Regions from separate parts of the Corynebacterium sp. A21 genome, predicted to be linked through region 3. Evidence: riboswitches for the same ligand, from Rfam matches in the RefSeq annotation. Region 3 holds a riboswitch; each other region holds the start of a gene.
What was found. Region 3 has a riboswitch for thiamine pyrophosphate ahead of ACTU46_RS06505 (3-oxoacyl-ACP reductase). Riboswitches for the same ligand answer to the same signal wherever they lie in the genome.

Region 1: another riboswitch for thiamine pyrophosphate. It lies ahead of ACTU46_RS05355 (ECF transporter S component); the one in region 3 lies ahead of ACTU46_RS06505 (3-oxoacyl-ACP reductase).
Region 2: another riboswitch for thiamine pyrophosphate. It lies ahead of thiM (hydroxyethylthiazole kinase); the one in region 3 lies ahead of ACTU46_RS06505 (3-oxoacyl-ACP reductase).

Annotation. Positions count from the first base shown of each region.
Region 1 covers NZ_JBQPQY010000002.1:264,066-270,400, forward strand. The annotation lists gene ACTU46_RS05330 (NUDIX hydrolase) at 1-136, opposite strand, end outside; gene ACTU46_RS05335 (hypothetical protein) at 174-974, shown strand; gene ACTU46_RS05340 (hypothetical protein) at 963-1,430, opposite strand; gene ACTU46_RS05345 (energy-coupling factor transporter transmembrane component T family protein) at 1,432-2,184, opposite strand; gene ACTU46_RS05350 (ABC transporter ATP-binding protein) at 2,181-3,545, opposite strand; gene ACTU46_RS05355 (ECF transporter S component) at 3,542-4,156, opposite strand; TPP riboswitch at 4,147-4,256, opposite strand; gene ACTU46_RS05360 (DUF2218 domain-containing protein) at 4,272-4,622, opposite strand; gene ACTU46_RS05365 (DUF808 domain-containing protein) at 4,740-5,663, shown strand; gene zupT (zinc transporter ZupT) at 5,680-6,335, opposite strand, start outside.
Region 2 covers NZ_JBQPQY010000001.1:818,642-824,976, forward strand. The annotation lists gene ACTU46_RS03730 (VOC family protein) at 1-278, shown strand, start outside; gene ACTU46_RS03735 (class I SAM-dependent methyltransferase) at 290-1,585, opposite strand; gene ACTU46_RS03740 (NAD(P)/FAD-dependent oxidoreductase) at 1,800-3,200, shown strand; TPP riboswitch at 3,358-3,458, shown strand; gene thiM (hydroxyethylthiazole kinase) at 3,452-4,258, shown strand; gene ACTU46_RS03750 (bifunctional hydroxymethylpyrimidine kinase/phosphomethylpyrimidine kinase) at 4,262-6,335, shown strand, end outside.
Region 3 covers NZ_JBQPQY010000003.1:32,426-38,760, reverse strand. The annotation lists gene ACTU46_RS06540 (VOC family protein) at 1-425, opposite strand, end outside; gene ACTU46_RS06535 (helix-turn-helix domain-containing protein) at 431-583, shown strand; gene purE (5-(carboxyamino)imidazole ribonucleotide mutase) at 625-1,125, shown strand; gene ACTU46_RS06525 (YdcF family protein) at 1,122-1,580, shown strand; gene ACTU46_RS06520 (aldehyde dehydrogenase family protein) at 1,608-3,014, shown strand; gene ACTU46_RS06515 (hypothetical protein) at 3,255-3,452, opposite strand; partial or broken gene ACTU46_RS06510 (LLM class flavin-dependent oxidoreductase) at 3,432-3,810, opposite strand; gene ACTU46_RS06505 (3-oxoacyl-ACP reductase) at 3,818-4,597, opposite strand; TPP riboswitch at 4,668-4,766, opposite strand; gene ACTU46_RS06500 (dihydrofolate reductase family protein) at 4,804-5,364, opposite strand; gene ACTU46_RS06495 (VOC family protein) at 5,450-5,890, shown strand; gene ACTU46_RS06490 (hypothetical protein) at 5,901-6,116, opposite strand; gene ACTU46_RS06485 (DUF3995 domain-containing protein) at 6,127-6,335, opposite strand, start outside.

The sequences.
Region 1 (6,335 bases), on a different contig from region 3:
CCGCGCACAACGGCGTTTCCCCGGCTTCAAGCTTTCCGCCGACCAACATGAAACTGCCGGTCCCCCGCTTTCGCACGCTCAGAATCCGGCCGTCCTCGCTGCGCAGCACCACGGCTGCAATCCTGATAGTTTCCACGGTTACCAGGGTATCGCCACAAGCAGGAGGAACAATCATGACCGAACTCAAGGAATACGATGGCCGCCCAGCAGTAATGGTCACCAAGCACTTTTCCCAGTCACCGGAGATCCTGTGGTCGGCCATCAGCACCGCAGCGGGCCTGAGCTCCTGGTTTCCCAGCGTGGTGGACATCAGTGGCAGGCAGCTCCGCTTTCGTGATTTCGCGGTAACCCCGGCAGAGCTGGGCGAGATTCTCGAACGGCGGGAACCAACGCGCCTGGTGCTCTCCTGGCACACCGACCTGATGATCCTGGAGCTGGAGCCGGGGACCACCCTGCGGCTGACCTACGTCTTCGATGATCTGCCCGGCGCGGCCAGCTATGCCACCGGCTGGGAGACCTGCCTGGAGGTGCTGGCCCACCATCTGCGGCAGGAGCCGGTCCCTGAGTTCGGCCCGCGGCCCGAAAGACACCAGGAGCTGGCGCTGCAGTTCGGTCTGGACGAGCCCCAGGTCGCCCATGATGAGAGCGGCTGGATGGTGCGCTGGGAGCGTCAGATGACGGTGCCCGCGGAGGTCGTCTGGGATCATTTCCGGCCCCCGGCCGCCGGCCAGACATACCACGCTCCCCAGGCCCCGGAAGCTGTGCTGGGTGTGGTCACCGAATCCAGCCCTGCCGAGGTCCTGGACTTTGTCACGGGCGCAGGTGAGCCGGGGGATCGGGTGCGGCTCGAGCTGACCGCGGGCACCGGTCACGGCATCCGGGCGATACTCACCGTCTGGGGCCACGAGCCCACGGAGCTGGCACCAGCGGTGGCCCAGTGGGGTGTGCTCGGACCGATCGCTTCAGCCCGGTAGTTCCAGGTCCGCCCGGACTGCTCCGGCAAAATGGAGTGCCTCCTGCGCGGCCCACATCTCCCACCAGGGTGCGAAGCCCGGATCGCGCCGCAGGGCACGCTCCCGGCGTAGGGCGGCCGGGGCGTCGACACGCACGCTCAGGGTCTCTCCGAGCTGCCGGGCGGCGCTTATCGACGCCGTGGTGACCGCGCCCGCGCCCTCGATGATCAAGGACGCACCCGGGATCAGCGGCTGCCACTGCCCCGGCCGGTCCGCTTCCCAATCCCAGCGGGTGAAGCCTGGGGTGAGTGGGTGCAGCACCTGCCGGGCGACCATCTCGGCGGCGGCGGCGAGTCCTCCCCAACCGGGATAGAAATCATCCAGGTGTACCAGTTGGTAGCCGGTCTCTGCGGCCAGCTGGCGGGCGAGCGTGGTTTTGCCTGAGCCGGAGCGCCCGTCGATGAGGAGGGTGAACACGTTAAGCCCCGAGGAAGCGGAAGGAACCGGTCCAGATCGCCACACCAATGGCCACGGTGGAGATCAGCACACAGCAGGCAAGAACCGTGAAATCCCGCGCGCCGACCTTCGATTCCCGGGCCCAGGTGCGCTGCCCACCGCCGAAACCACGGGCTTCCATGGCGGTGGCCAACTTTCCACCACGCCGCAGGGACAGGACCAGCAGCCCGAAGGCCATGGTCAGCAGATGTTTGATCCGGCCCTGATCCGCGATGCCGCGGGAACGCCTCGCCTGGGCCATCGAGGACCAGTCCGAGCGGAAGAGCGAGGTCAACCGGGCACCGGCCACCGCGCCGATGACGAAACGTTCCGGCAGCCGAGCCACCTGTGCCAGCCCATCGCCCAGATCAGTGGGATCGACCTTGGCCGCCAACACCACCACCGGTAGCCCGACGGCGAGCACACGGACCATGATCGCCGCCGCCAGCTGCAGGGAGTTGTCGGTGACGGTGGCGAAGAGGAACTCGACGTACACCTGCCCCTCGGGACGGCCGTAGAGCGCCATCGACACCCCGGCGATCGGGGCGGCCAGCAGAATCGGCCACCCCCGTTTGAACATGGTCCACCAACCCACTCCCGCCAACGGCGCAAGCGCCAGGGTGAACGCCAGCGAGACCGTCGCCGAAACCAGATCCACGCTCAGCAGCAGCGGTGTGGTCAGCAGGATCAGCGCCGCGATCCTCGTGACCGGATTGATTCCCCGGAGCAGATTCATGAGACCGCCACGTGATGATCACCCAGGCTGTTGATGAAGGCCTGGTCATGGGTCACCGAAACGATGGTGACCCCTTCGGCAGTCAACTCCCGGAGCATGAGCACCAGCTCCTTGAAGGTCTCCGGGTCCTGGCCGAAGGTCGGCTCATCCAGGATCAGGAGCTTCGGGGCCGCCACCAGGGCGGTGGCCACCGACAGTCGCCGCTTCTCCCCGCCGGAGAGGGTGAAGGGATTGGCCTGGGCGAGGTGATCAAGCCGAAGGCGCTCAAGGAGCTCAGCGATGCGCTCCCCGGCGCCGGAAAGCTTCATCACCTTCGGCCCGACCGCCATCTCCTCGGCGACGGTACGTGCGACAAACTGGTGCTCCGGGTCCTGGAAGACCATGCCGATCCGTTTCGCCAGCGCCGCCGAACGCCACTTGTGCGGCGCATTCCGGAGCCCCTGGCGCAGCTCCTCGGAGACCTCCAAGGTGCCGCTGCGAGGTGGGAGCAGCCCGGCCAGGGTCATGGCCAGCGTGGACTTTCCGGCACCATTGGGCCCGGTGATCACGGTGGAGGCCCCGGCGGGCAGCCGCAAGGTGCGGGGCGGGCCCCACTGGGTCACCAGATCATGGGCGGACATCAGGGACGCGGCCCGGGAAAGGTCGGTGTGTGCCGGTTCCAGTACAGGTGTGCCAGACAGTTCTGCCGGGGAGATCTCCTGAATCTGGCCATCCGACAGACGCAGCACCGTATCAACGATCGGCAGCCAGAATTCATGGCGGTGCTCCACGATTACCAGGGTCGCCCCGGTCTCGTTGACTATGCGGTCCACCGCCGCCACCACCTCCCGCTGCCCCACCGGATCAAGGTTCGCGGTGGGCTCATCCAGGAGAATCAGACTCGCCCCCATGGCGATCACCCCGGCCAGCGCCAGACGCTGCTTCTGACCACCCGAAAGGTGTGCGGTGGGATGATCCAGGGGCAGATCCAGCCCCACCATCTCCAGAGCGCGACGCACCCGCGGCCAGATCTCCGCAGGCGGGACGCCGAGATTCTCGCAACCGAAAGCGACATCATCGCCCACCCGACTGGCGATCACCTGGGAATCAGGGTCCTGCAGCACCAGCCCGACGGTGGGGTTGTCCACGGCGTCGATAAGCAGGGTGCCCTGCCGCTCACCATCCTCGGCATCACCGAGAACCCCGGCCAGCGCCGCCAGCAGGGTGGATTTTCCGGAACCGGAATTACCGCTGAGCAGGACCCGCTGTCCTGGCCCGATATCGAGATTGATGCCGGCTAAGGCGGGCCTGGTGCGGCTGGCATGACGCCACCCGAAATCGCGGGCGGTGACACCTGCCCCTCGAACAATATTTCTGGTCATACCTGCGGCCGCAGTTCCCGGCCCACCGCAAAACGGTCCAGAGCGCCGGTCGCCGCCAGCGACTTGACCAGATAGAAGCCCAGGGCTCCCGCCAGCACCGCCCCGGAAACCAGGAGGCAGGAAAGATAGATGATGTTGAAGGTCAGGGACATCGCGTAATAAGCGCTGAGGAAAAGTTCCAGCACATAGGCACCGATACCGGCGCCGATCCCTGCGAGCACCGCCACCGGCAAAGTGAAACGGCGGTAGCGGAAGGCTGCGAAAACCAGCTCGGCGCCCAAGCCTTGGGCCAGCCCTGAGTATGCGGTCTCGATTCCCCACTGATTACCCAGCGCCGCAGAGACCACTGCGGCGAGCAACTCAACGAAGAGGGCCGCACCGGGCTTGCGGATCACCAGTCCACCGATGACACCGCCGATCAGCCAGATGCCGGCGGCCATGCCACCCAAGCCCGGGGTCAGGGCATCAAAGGCGGTGAACCAGGCATAGCCTACTGAGTTCCATACCCAGAAGAGCAGTCCGCAGGCCACACCAAGGACCGCTGCGATGATGATGTCAATGACCCGCCAAGTAGATGTGGTGGGGTTTTGGGGTACACGTGTACCAGTCATGGATTCCTCCCTAGCGCCGGCATTATCCGGATCAGGTTCAACGGTCGCCGATATGCAGCATCTCAGCCCGGAGTTTCACCGAGCACCCGTGGTTATCTAGTTGTCTAACCGGGCCTTACTCTACGCCATCGAGGTCAGCGGAGGAAAAAACGGTCCCTGCCACCCCTCCCTCGCGACGCCAGGAAACCTTGAGTTCATCGCGGGCACCGAAGTGAACCAGATGGCGCGCGATCACCAGTTCCAGGGCTTCCACGTGTTCCGGTGCGGTCACCAGGTGGAGCAGCAGCACCGAGTCCCCGACGATCATACTCACCTCACCGGCCATCTCACCTTCGAAATAAAGGTGTCCGCGGCCCTCCGCGGCATCCCAATCCGTCTTCAGTTTCTGGGAGAAGTGCGCAGCCAGCTGCTTGCCGTATCGGGCGGGGCGATCAGTGGCAACACGGGCGGTGGAAGCTGAGGTCATGGCCCTCAAGTTACCTCCTTGCCCGCCGGTAGTACATTGCCCCCTCCCCTTGGAACACATGAGGGCACAGAAGCGGGTATCTTATGTCACATTCCCATCATTAGGAAGGTGACTGTTATGCCTGGTGGACTTGCCGCCCTGCTCGACGACATTGCTGCTATCGCCAGAACCGCCGCCGCCACCGTCGATGACGTGGCCGCCGCAGCCGGAAAGACCAGTGCCAAGGCCGCTGGCGTGGTCATCGACGACGCCGCTGTCACCCCGAAGTACGTCTCCAATGCCTCCCCCGCCCGCGAACTCCCGATGATCTGGCGGATCACCAAGGGATCCTTCCGCAACAAACTGATCATCATTCTTCCGATTATCCTGTTGCTGAACTGGCTCGCACCCTGGGCGCTGACACCATTGCTGATGCTCGGCGGCACGTACCTGTGTTTCGAGGGTGCGGAAAAGATCTGGCATAAACTCACCGGCCAGCATGCCACTGAAACCCCCGCCACCGATGAAGGCCCGGAGTCAGAGGACAAACTGGTCAAGGGTGCGATCATGACCGACCTCATCCTGAGTGCCGAGATCATGGTCATCTCACTCAATGAGGTGGCCACCCAGACCTTCTGGATGCAGCTGAGTGTGCTGTTGATTGTGGCCATCGGGGTGACCGTCCTGGTCTACGGGGCGGTGGGGCTCCTGGTGAAAATGGATGACCTCGGACTCCGGATGATCGAGAAGGACCCGACGGGAGGCGGTGCCAAATTTGGCCGGGGCCTGGTTGTCGCCATGCCGAAAGTACTGACGGTCATCGCCATCATCGGTACCTTCGCCATGCTCTGGGTCGGTGGCCACATCATGATCGTCGGGCTCGAGGAGTTCGGGGCGATCTGGTTCTACGAGATCGCCCACGGCGCGGAAGTAGCCCTCGGGGGCGGCGCACTCGGCTGGGTGGGCAATACCCTCGTCTCGCTGATCTTCGGTTTCCTCTGGGGCACCGTGATCGTCGGATTGCTCGGCGCAATCTCCAAACTGAGCGGCAGGTCCCACTAACCTCCGGGGAATTCCGCTAGAGGAACATCACCAGGCTGACCGCCATGACCGCCATGCCCAGCACCAGGCCGTAAATGGCGTGGTGGTGGCGCCCGGTGGATACCGCGGTGGGCAGCAGCTCATCCATTGAGATGAAAACCATGATGCCGGCGACCGCACCGAAAGCCAGTCCCAGGGTGGTGTCCCCCAGGTAGGGCAGCAGGATCAGATAGCCCAGCACCGCGCCGACCGGCTCCGACATCCCGGAGAGGGTGGAGAGCCAGAAGGCCTTGGCCCGCGAACCCGTGGCCTCCCGGATCGGCACCGCCACCGCGATTCCCTCGGGGATATTGTGGATCGCGATGGCCGCCACGATCGGGATCGCCAGGGTGGGATCATCCAGCGCGGAGAGGAAGGTGGCAAATCCTTCCGGGAAGTTGTGGATCGCGATGGCCAGGGCAGTCAGGGTGCCCATCTTCATCAGCTTCTGACGCCGCTCGTGCAGTTCCGGGGTGTCATCCAACATTGCTTCATGCGGGTTGATCGCCTTGGGCACCAGGCGGTCAATCGCCGCAATGAAAATGACGCCGCCGAAGAAGGCGCCGATGGCCCACCAGTTGCCGGTTTTCACATCAGTGGCGGTGCTCAGATGATCGATCGCCTTGGGCAGGATCTCCATCATGGAGACATAGA
Region 2 (6,335 bases), on a different contig from region 3:
TGGCAGACAAGATCATGCATGCCGAGCTGATCGTCGACGGGAAGAAGCTGCTCTTTGCCTCGGACGCCATTCCCGGTATGGAGCGCATCAAGGGTGAGGATACCCCGCTCTCCCTGACTGGTGGCCCCGAGACCGAGGAAGAGCTCCGTGGTACCTGGGAGAAGCTCGCTGAAGGTGGCGAGGTCACCATGCCGCTGGAGGCGGTGCCCTGGGGTGCGGTCTACGGCGCGCTGACTGATCGTTTCGGTACGCTCTGGATGTTTAATATCGGCGGCTGAGAACCCTCGTTTTAGCGCTGACCGCGTCTATTACGTGAGGTCAGTGTGAACTGCACCGCGTCAAGGTGACCGAGTTCGAAGAGTGCCTCGCGCAGTGCGTACTGGAACTGCCACATGCGGCGGAAGACGATGTCGAAACCATCTGCCGCCGCCTCCCGTTGCTGTCCCAGAAAGAGCTGGTGCTGTAACTCGAGGGTCTTGGCGTAGTGCGTTCCCAGGTGGGTCTGGCTGATCACCCGAAGCCCGGAGTGGCGGTCGAAGAGCTGGTGGACCTCGGTGATTGTGGGGTGCTCCAGCCCCGGCCAGATATAGGCCCGCAGCAGGCCCAGGGATTCCCGCACCGCGGGGGTCATGGAGTCGGTGGCCACCACGGTCTGCAGGGTCACCCGACCGCCGGGGATGAGGAGCCGGTCCAGTGCGGCGGCGAAGGCTGGCCGATCCGCCCGGCTGAGTCCCTCCAAACTTTCAACGCTGATGATGGCGTCATAGCGGCCCCGCCATTCCTTCGGCTGGGGAACCGCGCCGGAGATCTGATCGGTGTGCACGAAATCATCCACCCCGGCGAGGGTGAGCTGTTCCTGCAGGGCAGCGAAATGGTCGGGGTCGGCGGTGAGCGAATCGACGGTCGCGCGACGGTGGGCCGCAGCGACCGGTACGGCCCCACCGGCGCTGGGGAGCTCCAGCAGGTGGGTGCCGGGGCCGATTTCGGCGGCGTCGAGAAGCATCTCCACGGCGCGTTGCTGGGCGCCGGTGAGGTCCTCCCGCTCCACGAGCGTGGGATCGGCCAGGGTGGTCACGTCGACGAAGTGGCTCGCCGGTTCACGGTTGCGGCCGGCCCCGGGGACATAGGAGATCACCGCGGTGCGCTCTGTGGTGGCGGGGGCGGAGAAGACCGCTCCGAAGATACTCATGCCGTCGGCGGAGTTCAGTCGGACCAACTCCGGGGGCAGTTCCCCACCCTCATAATGGTCAAATTCAGGCTTGCGGGCGCGACGACCGGCCTTGTATCCAGCGCCGAGGAGCTTGACCAGCACCTCACGCAGTGCGCCGGACCGCCATTCGCCGGCGAGATAACTCTCGGCCAGACCCAGCCAGCCGGAGTCCGCCAACCGGGAGAAGAGTTCCTCATGATCGACGATCAGATCGGGACTGTTCGCGGGGTCAAGGCTCAGTTCGGCTTTCTCGCAGAGTTTGGCGAAGAGGGACTCCGCGTGTCTGGCACGAAGCCTCATCAGGGGGCCGGAGGGGACGTTGGCGACACCGGGCCACCGGTCTGTGTCAATTCCGTGCAGATGGGAAGAATTCACTCCCACCACCACCCTTCCCCACCGGCAATACACAATGCGGATGGAATTCTAACCCTTTTAGGCGCCGGAACCCATCAGACCTGCCGATGGGAATCATGAATTCCGGGGGCAATCAGGCAAAGCAGTGAATCCCCAGGCTGAGCCAAGTTGCGTGCACGTCTACTATGGGTGACAGCGAAACCAAAAACCCTCAAAACAGGAGTTCAACTCACCCATGTCAGATGCTCCCATCCGCCCTGCCGGCGGCCGTCACCATGTAGTCATCATCGGTTCCGGATTCGGTGGCCTTTTCGCCGCCAAGGATCTCAAGAACGCCGATGTCGACGTCACCCTGATCGACCGCACCAACCACCACCTCTTCCAGCCGCTGCTCTACCAGGTGGCAACGGGCATCCTGTCCTCCGGCGAGGTGGCACCGTCCACCCGTCAGGTGCTGTCCGGTCAGGACAACCTGAGCGTGGTCAAGGGCGAGGTGGTCAACATCGACATCGAGTCCAAGATGGTCTCCACCCAGCTGGATGAGATCAACCGCAGCTACGAGTACGATTCGCTGATCATCGCCGCCGGTGCCAGCCAGTCCTACTTCGGCAATGATCACTTCGCCCAGTACGCACCGGGTATGAAGAGTATTGATGATGCTCTCGGTCTGCGGGCCCGCATCGTCGAGGCCTTCGAACGCGCCGAGATCACCGATGATCCGGCAGAGCGTGAGCGCCTGCTCACCTTCGTTGTCGTCGGTGCCGGCCCGACCGGTGTGGAGCTGGCTGGCCAGCTGGCAGAGATGGCACACCGGACCCTCGCCGGTGAGTACACCAACTTCAACCCCTCCTCCGCCAAGATCATCCTGCTCGATGGTGCCCCGCAGGTGCTGCCGCCCTTCGGCAAGCGACTGGGCCGCAACGCCCAGCGCCAGCTGGAGAAGATCGGGGTGACCGTCAAGCTCAACGCCTTGGTCACCAATGTCGATGAGAACGTCGTGACCTACAAGTCCACCATCGACGGCTCCGAGCACTCCATCGAGGCCTTCTGCAAGATCTGGTCCGCCGGTGTCCAGGCCTCCCCGCTGGGCAAGATGGTTGCTGAGCAGGCTGGTGTCGAGACCGACCGCGCCGGTCGCGTCATGGTCAACAATGATCTCTCCGTCGGCGAGCACCGCAATGTCTTCGTCATCGGTGACATGATCTCCTTGAAGGGCCTGCCGGGTGTCGCCCAGACCGCCATCCAGGGTGGCGAGTACGTCGCCGAGCTCATCACCGAGGAGGTGGAGGGCCGCAGCATTGAGGAGCGCGAAGACTTCGACTACTTCGACAAGGGGTCCATGGCCACCGTCTCCCGCTTCTCCGCCGTGGTGAAGATGGGCAACGTCGAGGTCACGGGCTTCGTCGGCTGGCTGCTCTGGCTCGGCGTCCACGTGATGTTCCTGGTCGGCTTCCGTAACCGTGTGGTCTCCGCCCTCAACTGGGGTCTCAACGCCCTGTCCCCGAAGCGCTACAATCTGGCCACCACCCGCCAGCAGCTGCTGGCCCGCAACGCCATTCAGACCGTCGCCGAGCTCGACGGCGTGCCGGCTGACGCACCGATCGACGTGCTCAGCCGCATCAACCTCAATAAATAAGAGGTAGCCGCAGACGCCGCGCTCTCCCCACCTTCCGAGATCATCCGGAACCGGGAGGGTGCGGCGTTTCTGTCTTTTCTGGGGCCCGGCTTTCCCCGGACACGCCCTTAGCGTGGCCCCCATCATCCGGTGGGGGTCCTGCTCTGATAGATTTTCAGCCACAGACACGGGGTGCCTGCCGATCGACGGTGGGCTGAGATAAGACCCGCTGAACCTGCTCTAGCTCGTACTAGCGAAGGGATGTCCTTAACGTGGCATATCCATATCATCTGATCATCGACACTTTGCGCCAGCACACTCCCCTGGTCCAATGCCTGACTAATTCGGTGGTCATGCAGTTCACCGCCAATACCCTCCTCGCTGCCGGCGCTTCACCCGCCATGTGCGACACCCCGGCGGAGTCATATGACTTCGCCCAGGTGGCCTCCGGGGTACTCATCAACGCCGGCACCCCCAGCGCAGAGCAGTACCGGGGCATGGCCGAGGCGATCCGCGGCGCGAATGCGGCCGGCACTCCCTGGGTGCTGGACCCCGTCGCCGTCGGCGGGCTGAAGCAGCGCACCGAGTTCGCCCGGGGGGTCGTCGATAAGCGGCCCACCGCCATCCGTGGCAACGCCTCCGAAGTCGCCGCCCTGGCCGGCCTCGGTGCTGGCGGGCGTGGGGTGGATGCCACCGATTCGGTGGAGTCCGCGCTGACAGCCGCCCGGCTGCTGGCGACGCGCACCGGTGGTGTGGTCGCGGTCTCCGGCCCGGTCGATCTGATCGTCTCCGCGGATCGCGTCACCCGCCTCTCCTCCGGTGATCCAATGTTGCAGCTGGTCATCGGTACCGGCTGTTCCCTGGGGGCGTTGACCGCCGCTTATCTCGGCGCGGTCCGGGATACCGGGATCCCGCTTCACGACGCCGTCCTCGCCGCCCATGCCCACCTGGGTGTCGCCGGGCAGCTCGCAGCCACCCGGGCCACCGCCCCTGGATCCTTTGCCGTCGCGCTCCTTGATGCTCTCCACGAGCTCAACTCCGGGCAGATCCGCGACCTGAGCAGCATCGAGGAGAACTAGGACATGATCGACTACTCCATCTATCTGGTCACTGATCCCCTACTCGGCGGCGGGCCTGAGAAGGTCACCGGCATTGTCGAGCGCGCCCTCGCCGGCGGGGTGAGCGTGGTGCAGCTGCGCGACAAGGACGCCTCCCATGAGGAGTTTCTGGCCCGCGCCCGGGAGCTGAAAACCATCACCGACGCCCATGGGGTGCCCTTGTTCATCAACGACCGCGTGGATATCGCGATTGAGCTGGGTCTGCATCTGCACATCGGGCAGGGCGACATGGCCTATATCGATGCCCGCCGGGCCTTACCGGAGCATCTGCTCCTGGGGTTGACCATCGAGAACCGCCAACAGCTGGCGGACTGCATCACCGAATGCACGACCACCGGGGTCAAGGTCCCGGATGTGGTCGGCCTGGGCCCGGTGCGAGCCACCGAGACCAAACCTGATGCCCCGGCAGCTGTCGGTATCGCGGGCATCGCCGAGCTGGCCCCGATCGCCGCCGAGCACGGTATGGCTTCGGTCGCCATCGGCGGAGTTGGCCAACACAATGCCGCTGAGCTGGCGCGCACCGCCACCGACGGCCTCTGCGTGGTCTCGGCGATCATCGCCGCTGCTGATCCGGCCGCCGCGGCCGCCGATCTCAAGCAGACCTGGGAGCAGCACCGGGCACCGATGAACCAGCCCACCGCGCCTTCCTGCCCCCGCGTGCTCTCGATCGCCGGGACCGACCCCTCCGGTGGTGCCGGGATGCAGGCGGACCTGAAGTCCATCACCGCAGCTGGTGGTTATGGCATGTCCGTGGTGACCTCCCTGGTGGCGCAGAACACCACCGGGGTGCAGTCGTTCCACACCCCACCACTGAGATTCCTGGATGAACAGCTGGCCTCGGTCTTCGGGGACGTCGAGGTGGACGCCCTCAAGATCGGCATGCTGGGCTCCGCCGCTACTGCCGCCACGGTGAGCCGGTGGCTGCGGGAACAGCCGCATGGCCCGGTGGTGCTGGATCCGGTGATGATCGCCACCAGCGGTGACCGGCTACTCGAGGAGGATGCCGAGGCCGCCATCCGGTCTCTGGCCGCTGAGGTCGACGTGGTTACCCCGAATATCCCGGAGTTAGCGGTGCTCGTGGATCAGCCTGAGGCCGCTGATCTGAGCGCCGCCATCGAGCAGGCCAGCGGCTTCGCCGCCGCTACTAATACAGTCGTGATAGTCAAGGGCGGCCACCTGCGTGGGCCCGCCGCCGACAATGCGGTGGTGCGCCCCGATGGTTCCGTGCACCACGTCCTCAACTCCCGGGTGGACACCGACAACAGCCACGGCACCGGCTGCTCCCTGTCCTCGGCGCTGGCCACCCGCCTGGCTGCCGGCGAGAGCGTGGAGCAGGCGCTGGAATGGTCCACCACCTGGCTCAATGAGGCTCTCCGCGCGGCCGATGCGCTGCAGGTGGGTACCGGTAACGGCCCCGTTGATCACTCCCATCTGGCTCGTCGGCTGGCGCAGGCCGGTGACCCGATCCCCTGGGCTCACCTGCAGGCCCCGCCGCTGAGTGGGCGGGATGCCCATCACCTGGTGGCGGCCGCCACCACCCCGAGCCCGGCTCCCGAGATCGAGCCGGCCGGCCCCTTCACCCGGGCACTCTGGGAGGCCAGCGGGGATATCATCGCCGACATCAACTCCTCCAACTTCATCCGCCGCCTGGGTGATGGCTCCCTCGCGCAGCTGGAGTTCGCCACCTATCTCAACCAAGATGCCCACTACCTGCGCGAATATTCCCGCGCGCTGGCTCTCCTCGCTGCCAAGGCCCCGGCGGCTGCAGCTCAGGTGGCCTGGGCACAAAGCGCCGCAGGATGCCTGGTGGTGGAGGCTGAGCTGCACCGCACCTACCTAGGGGGACGCGCCCTTCAGGCGCCTTCCCCGGTGACCACCGGCTACACCGATTTCCTGCTGGCTCGGGCCGCGACCGATGACTATGTGGTCGGGGCGGCTGCGGTGCTGCCCTGCTACTGGCTCTATGCCGAGGTCGGTCTCCTGCTGGCCGCCCAGAACCATGAGGATCACCCCTACACGGAGTGGCTGGGCACCTACT
Region 3 (6,335 bases):
ATCACCGACCAGCGGACACCGAAGGGATCCTTGATCGAGGCGAAACGGTCACCGCTGACAAACTCCGCCACCGGTTCACGGACGGTGGCACCGGCCTCCTCAGCCCTGGCCACCACGGCATCAACATCCGCGCAGTACACGCCGAGGGAAAAGCAGGCCTCGTCGGTGCTGGACTGCGGGATCAGCCCATAATCTGGATTCGCTTCGCCGAGCTGTAGTCGCCCCTCACCGAAATTGAGCTCGGCATGGGCGATCACGCCGCACATCTCGGTGACATCGAGGACATGGGCACCAAAGACCGTGCGGTAGAACTCGATGGCGTTGCGGGCTCCGCTCACCGCCAGGAAGGGAGTGAGGGTGGTGAAGCTGTGGGGGCGGCCGTCGGTGGTGTGGGTTCCGGCGCTACCGGCTCCAAGAGGCGGCACAGCAGTTGCGGGAAAAGCCTGAGGTGACTGTGGCCGAGGTGGCCGCCGGGCTGGGTTATGCGGATCATTCCCATCTGGCCGCCGACTTCCGGGACATTCTGGGGATCACCCCGAAGGACTACCGCCAAGACTCCGCCGGGGATGCTCTGGCACAATAAGCGGAGATTGACACCGCGCTCACACAGAATGGAGTTCTTCAATGGAACCGCTCGTCGGACTGATTATGGGTTCGGATTCGGACTGGGACACCGTCGCCCCAGCCGCCGATGTACTCGTCGACTTCGGCATCCGCTTCGAGGTCGGCGTGGTATCCGCGCACCGCACCCCGGAGAAGATGCTCACCTACGCCAAGACCGCCCGTGAGCGTGGCCTCAAGGTGATCATTGCCTGTGCCGGCGGTGCCGCCCACCTGCCAGGCATGGTCGCGGCCGCCACCCCGCTGCCGGTGATCGGGGTGCCGCGCGCCCTGAAGGACCTCGACGGCCTGGACTCCCTGCTCTCCATCGTGCAGATGCCGGGCGGCGTGCCGGTGGCCACCGTCTCCATCGGCGGTGCCAAGAACGCCGGCCTGCTCGCCGTGCGCATCCTCGGCGCCGGCATGCCGGAGCTGGTTGATCGTATGGCTGAGTACCAGAAGGACATGGCCGCTGAAGTGGAAAAGAAGGACGAGGCCCTGCGCAATCGTCTGATGGGTCAGTGAACCCGGTCCTCGTACTCGGGGCGCTCATCGACGATGACGGCCGCCCCTCGAATATCCTGGCCGCCCGGCTGAAGCGCGCCCAGCCGCTTATCGACGCCGCGGGGGTCGGCGTTGTCAGCGGCCGCGGCGAAGCTGAGGCCATGGCCCAGTGGCTGATCGAACACGGGGTGGACGCCGCGAAACTCCTGCTGGAGACCGAGGCGACCAGCACTAATGAAAACCTGGAGAATGCCCAGGCACTGCTGCCGGACACCCGCTGCTGGATCGTGGTCACCAGTGATTTCCATGTGCTGCGCACTCGGATCTGGGCCTGGCACCTCGGGGTCCCGGTGCAGGTGATCGGGGCACGGACCGAGGGGCGCGCGTGGGTGAAAATGTTCCTGCGGGAGTGTCTGGCACTGCCGCACTCGGTGCTGCGGGTGGGATGGCGAAGGGTGCGGGGCATCCTTGAATGATCCGGGTATTGCGCGTAGACAGGGGCCATGAGCACATTCGCATTGGAAAACCCGAGCACCGGACAATCTGAACAAGAATTTGACCGAATCAAGGATACCGACCGCGATGACATTCTGAACCGTTCGACCGCCGCCTTTGCACAATGGCGCACAACCGATATCGATGAACGCGCCGCCGTTCTGGCCAGGACCGCCGACTTTTATGAGGAACGGGCAACTGAACTGGCCGATCACATTGGCCGGGAAATGGGCAAACTGACCCGCTGGGCGAAGATGGAGCTGGGCATCGTCGCCGACATCTACCGCTGGTACGCCGAGCACGCCCACGAGCTCCTGGCCGATGAGGCACTACCGGCCCAGGGGGCCGAACAGACCTACGTCCGTAAAGACCCACTCGGACCACTGCTGGGCATCATGCCCTGGAACTTCCCCTATTATCAGGTCGCCCGCTGGGCGGCACCCAACCTCCTGCTGGGAAATTCTCTGGTGCTCAAGCACGCCTCCCTCTGCCCGCTGTCTTCCCAGGCCTGCCAGGAGCTGCTGGAAGAGGCCGGGCTGCCGAAGGATGTGTTCATCAACATCTACGCCTCCGGATCCCAGATGAATGACTTCGTGGCGGATCCACGGATCAAGGGTGTCTCGCTCACCGGCTCTGAAGCCGCCGGTGCCGCCGTAGCCAGCACCGCCGGTGAAAACTATAAGAAATCGCTGCTGGAATTGGGCGGCAATGATCCCTTCCTGATCCTTGATGATGAGAATTTGGACTGGGTGCTGGAGAAGTACACCAAGATCCGGATGTACAACACCGGTCAGGCCTGTAACGCTCCGAAACGGCTGATCGTGCTGGCGGATTTCTACGACCGCACCGTCTCATATCTGAAGGAACAGATCGCTCAGATTGAAGTCGGTCCTTATGACGACAAGGACGCTGGCATGGGGCCGCTGTCCTCGATCGGTGCTCGTGACGAGATCGTCGAGCGACTGACCGAAGCTGAACGCAGCGGTACCGCGAAAATTCAGGTCGGTGGGGGAAAGATCGACCGCGCAGGCGCATACATGGAAGCCACCCTGCTCACTGATGTCGACCGCAGCGCGGATATCGGCTGCAATGAGATCTTCGGGCCGGTGGCCATCGTCTACAAGGCGAAGGACATCGATGAGGCGGTGGAGATCGCCAATGACTCGGAGTACGGCCTATCCAGCTCCGTATGGGGCACGGACCTGGCACAGGCCCATGAGGTGGCAAGCCGACTCAAGGACGGCATGACCTTTGTCAATGAGCACGGTACCACCGCTGCTGGCCTGCCCTTCGGCGGTGTGGGGCGCTCAGGTTACGGCCGCGAACTCGGACGCTGGGGCGTGGGGGAGTTCGTCAATGAACACCTCTTCCGCGTCAGCGACCAGTCGAATGCCGGACAGTCACCGGCGTCCTGACCCCTTCAATCTGTCTAAGCCTGGTCAGCCTCGGACACCAGGTCCTCCTCCGCACTCCCGAGGCTGATGGTGCAGTGGACAGTCTTTTTGATCGCTGATTCCACCAACCGACACAGGTTTCCCGACGGTTCGCGAGGAACCGTGAGGAATTCCTTCGGCATCCCATGTCGGGATGTTTGCCCTCCTTTCCCGATACTCCAGCCTCAACAGGCTAGACAACCGGCCAGCCGAACAATTTCCCTACTCAGGTCTGGGCAACCCCAGGTGCGACCTCAAGGTGGCGCCCTCATAACAGCGGCGGAAGCGACCGCGCTCCTGCAGCACCGGAACCACCTGGTCCACAAAGTCCTCAATGCCTTCAGGCAGGGTCGGCGCCATGAGGTTGAAGCCGTCGGCACCGCCGCCATCGACCCAGCGTTCGATTTCATCGGCGATCATGACCACGTTGATGCCCGCCCTGCTACTGGAGCTGTGGTCGAGGCTTGCCAGCAGCCGGGCAGCGTGGAAAAGGCTGCCAGAAGGTACTGGATACGGTGGTCACCAGGCCGATATTTTCGGTGGCCCGGGCCATGGCCATGAGCGTGGTGATCGGATCGAGGAACCAACCGGGACCGTTTCCCATGCCGCCGAACCCAGCCGATTGGCTGTCCGCGAGGAATACCGCACCCAGGAGGCCGCGTTTCGCGGTGCGCGCGAGTTCCTCCCAGTAGGTGATGTCTCCCAGTCGGCTGGCGCTGGACTGCGGAGCCCGACAGGCGCCAGAGTGGTGCCCGGCGGCGAAGGTGAAGCGATTCAGGTGGACATCAGTTCATGACCAGTCCGCCGTCGACGATGAGGTTTTGGCCGGTGATGGCCCGCGACCACGGGGACGCGAAGAAAAGCGCGGCGTCGGCAAGTTCCTCCGGGGTGGTCACTGAGCCGAGTGGGGTGCCGGTGGCGATGGCGTCGAACACCTCCGGCGGGGTGGTTGAGCTGGCGTCAGTGGTGCGCAGCAGACCACCGCTGAGCATGTTGACGGTGACCGCATGTTTGCCCAGATCGACGGCCAGCGTTCGGGTCAGTGAGAGCAGAGCCGCTTTGGCGGCGTTGTAGTCGTGGTAGGGAACCACCGGATGCTGCACGAGGTTGGTGCCGATGTTGAGCACCCGACCGAATCCGGCCTCCTTGAAACCGGGGAGTGCCGCCTGCACCACGTTGAGGGCACCTGCCACGGTGCCGGCGAATTGGTTGTCGAAGCGTTGGTAGGAGATGTCCTCGGCCTTGGGTCGGGCATCACCGTCGAAGGCGAAGTCCACCAGGGCGTTGTTGATCACGGTGGTGACCGGGGTGCCAAACGCTTCTGCGGCCTGCGTGATCAGAGTATCGACCTGGCTGCGGTCGCGGACGTCGGCTGGGAGCGCAATCGCCCGGCCGGGATGCGCCGCAGCGAACTCTTCAGCTGCCGCGCGGCTGGAGTGGTAGTTGACGGCGACGCGGGCGTCCTCATTGAGGAACGCCTCTGCAATGCAACGGCCGAGTCCCCGGGCGCCGCCAGTCACCAGGACCACCTGCTCGGAAATCGGGGTGGCGAGAGAAGTAGTCAACGCTGTGCCTTTCTGCTGCGAGGCGAAGGCACCGCCGGAAGGCTTCCCGCTGCCCCGGAGGGGCGCGGGTAAGCGGCATCGTAGACAGTCCCTTCGCCAGTACTAACTGGATCAGGTTCAACGGGTGTGTTCTCAGCCCTCCGAATGGAGGGCACCCCGTGTCACATAAGCGACCCTAGCAGTTCCACAGCGAAGGCAGGCGGGATTTAGCCCGGGAGCACCTCAAAGGTAACCTCAAGAAACCTACCCACCTGCCGGGTCCCTGCGGTGCGCAGCTGCGCACTCTCGATCCGTCGCGGCAGCGTCGGCGCACCGGCGGGGAGGAAGACCGGGGCCATGGTCAAGATAATGCGGTCCAGGGCGCCGATATCAAAGAACTGGCCGACCAGATCACCGCCGCCCATCACCCAGATATTTCCCTCACCAGCGGTGTCCCGGATACGGGGGAGTGCATCTCCGACCGAGCTGTTGATGACCTTGATATTGGTCCCCTCCGGAATCGGTAGATTGCGGCTGGAGAAGACCCAGTTCGGCCGGTCACCATAGGCATCGATCCAGGCCTGGGGATTATTGAGCAGATCCATCTCTCGGATCAGCCATTCGTAGGTGGTGGACCCCATGACCAGGGTGGATACCCCGGCCAGGAAATTTCCGATGTCGTCTTCGGCTTCATCACTGCCGGCGACTTCGAAAAGCCACTGCAGGGAGTTGTTTTCATCCGCGATGAAGCCGTTCATGGTCGTCGCTGCGTTATAGATGATCGCCATGGTTCGAGTGTAGATCAGCTGAACCCGGGCAGCTCCGGAGCGAGGATCTCGCTGGGAGCAGGCCGCCAGAGGTAGTCTCGCGGGTATGACCATCCAACGCATGGATAATACCGCCATCGTCGTCGAGGACCTGGATCACGCCATCGATTTCTTCACCGCACTCGGTATGGAGCTTGAGGGCCGACAAATAGTGGAAGGGGAGTTTGTCGATCTCACAGTGGGAATCTCGGGAGTGCGGAGCGAGATTGCGCTAATGAAGACCCCTGATGGCCATGGCCGGATCGAATTGACCAGGTACCTCCAGCCGGAAGCGTTGGCAACCTCGCCGGCGGAGCTTGCCCCCAACACCATTGGCCTGCACCGGGTCATGTTCGCGGTCGATGATCTTGAGGCCACTCTTGCTAAGCTGCGCCCGCATGGTGCCGAGCTACTCGGGGAGATCGCCAACTACGAGGACATCTATCAGCTCTGCTATCTGCGCGGGCCCGCCGGGATTATCGTGGCGCTGGCGGAGCGGATCGGCTGAGCAGCACCCGCTATCGGGAACGCCCTGCCCGCCAGCTCATTACCGCGGCAATGACCAATACCAGCGCCAGCAGTGCCGGCCAGACCTTCGGTTCGGGCTGGACCACATTGATCACGGCCTGAACCAGGGCGATGAAGGCGAAGAATCCCAGGAAGCCGGTCAGCGTATCCAGCTGCATCTTGCGGCGCCGATCTTCGGAATGGTTCTGGGGTTCAGTGGGGCTCATGGTCACCAGCTTAGGGGGTTGGCTCAGGGCTGCTCCGCTGCGTGGCCAGCAGACCGACCACGAGGGCAGTGCCCCAGAGGAGAAAGAGCGGGTCCCAGAGCCAGGCGTGACCTGCCATGGCGGCGAAGTCGAACTGTGCACCGCGGGGGATGACCTCGACCAGTATCAGGTTGGCCACCACGGTGTTCATGCCACCCCAGATGATCAGGACTGCGGCGC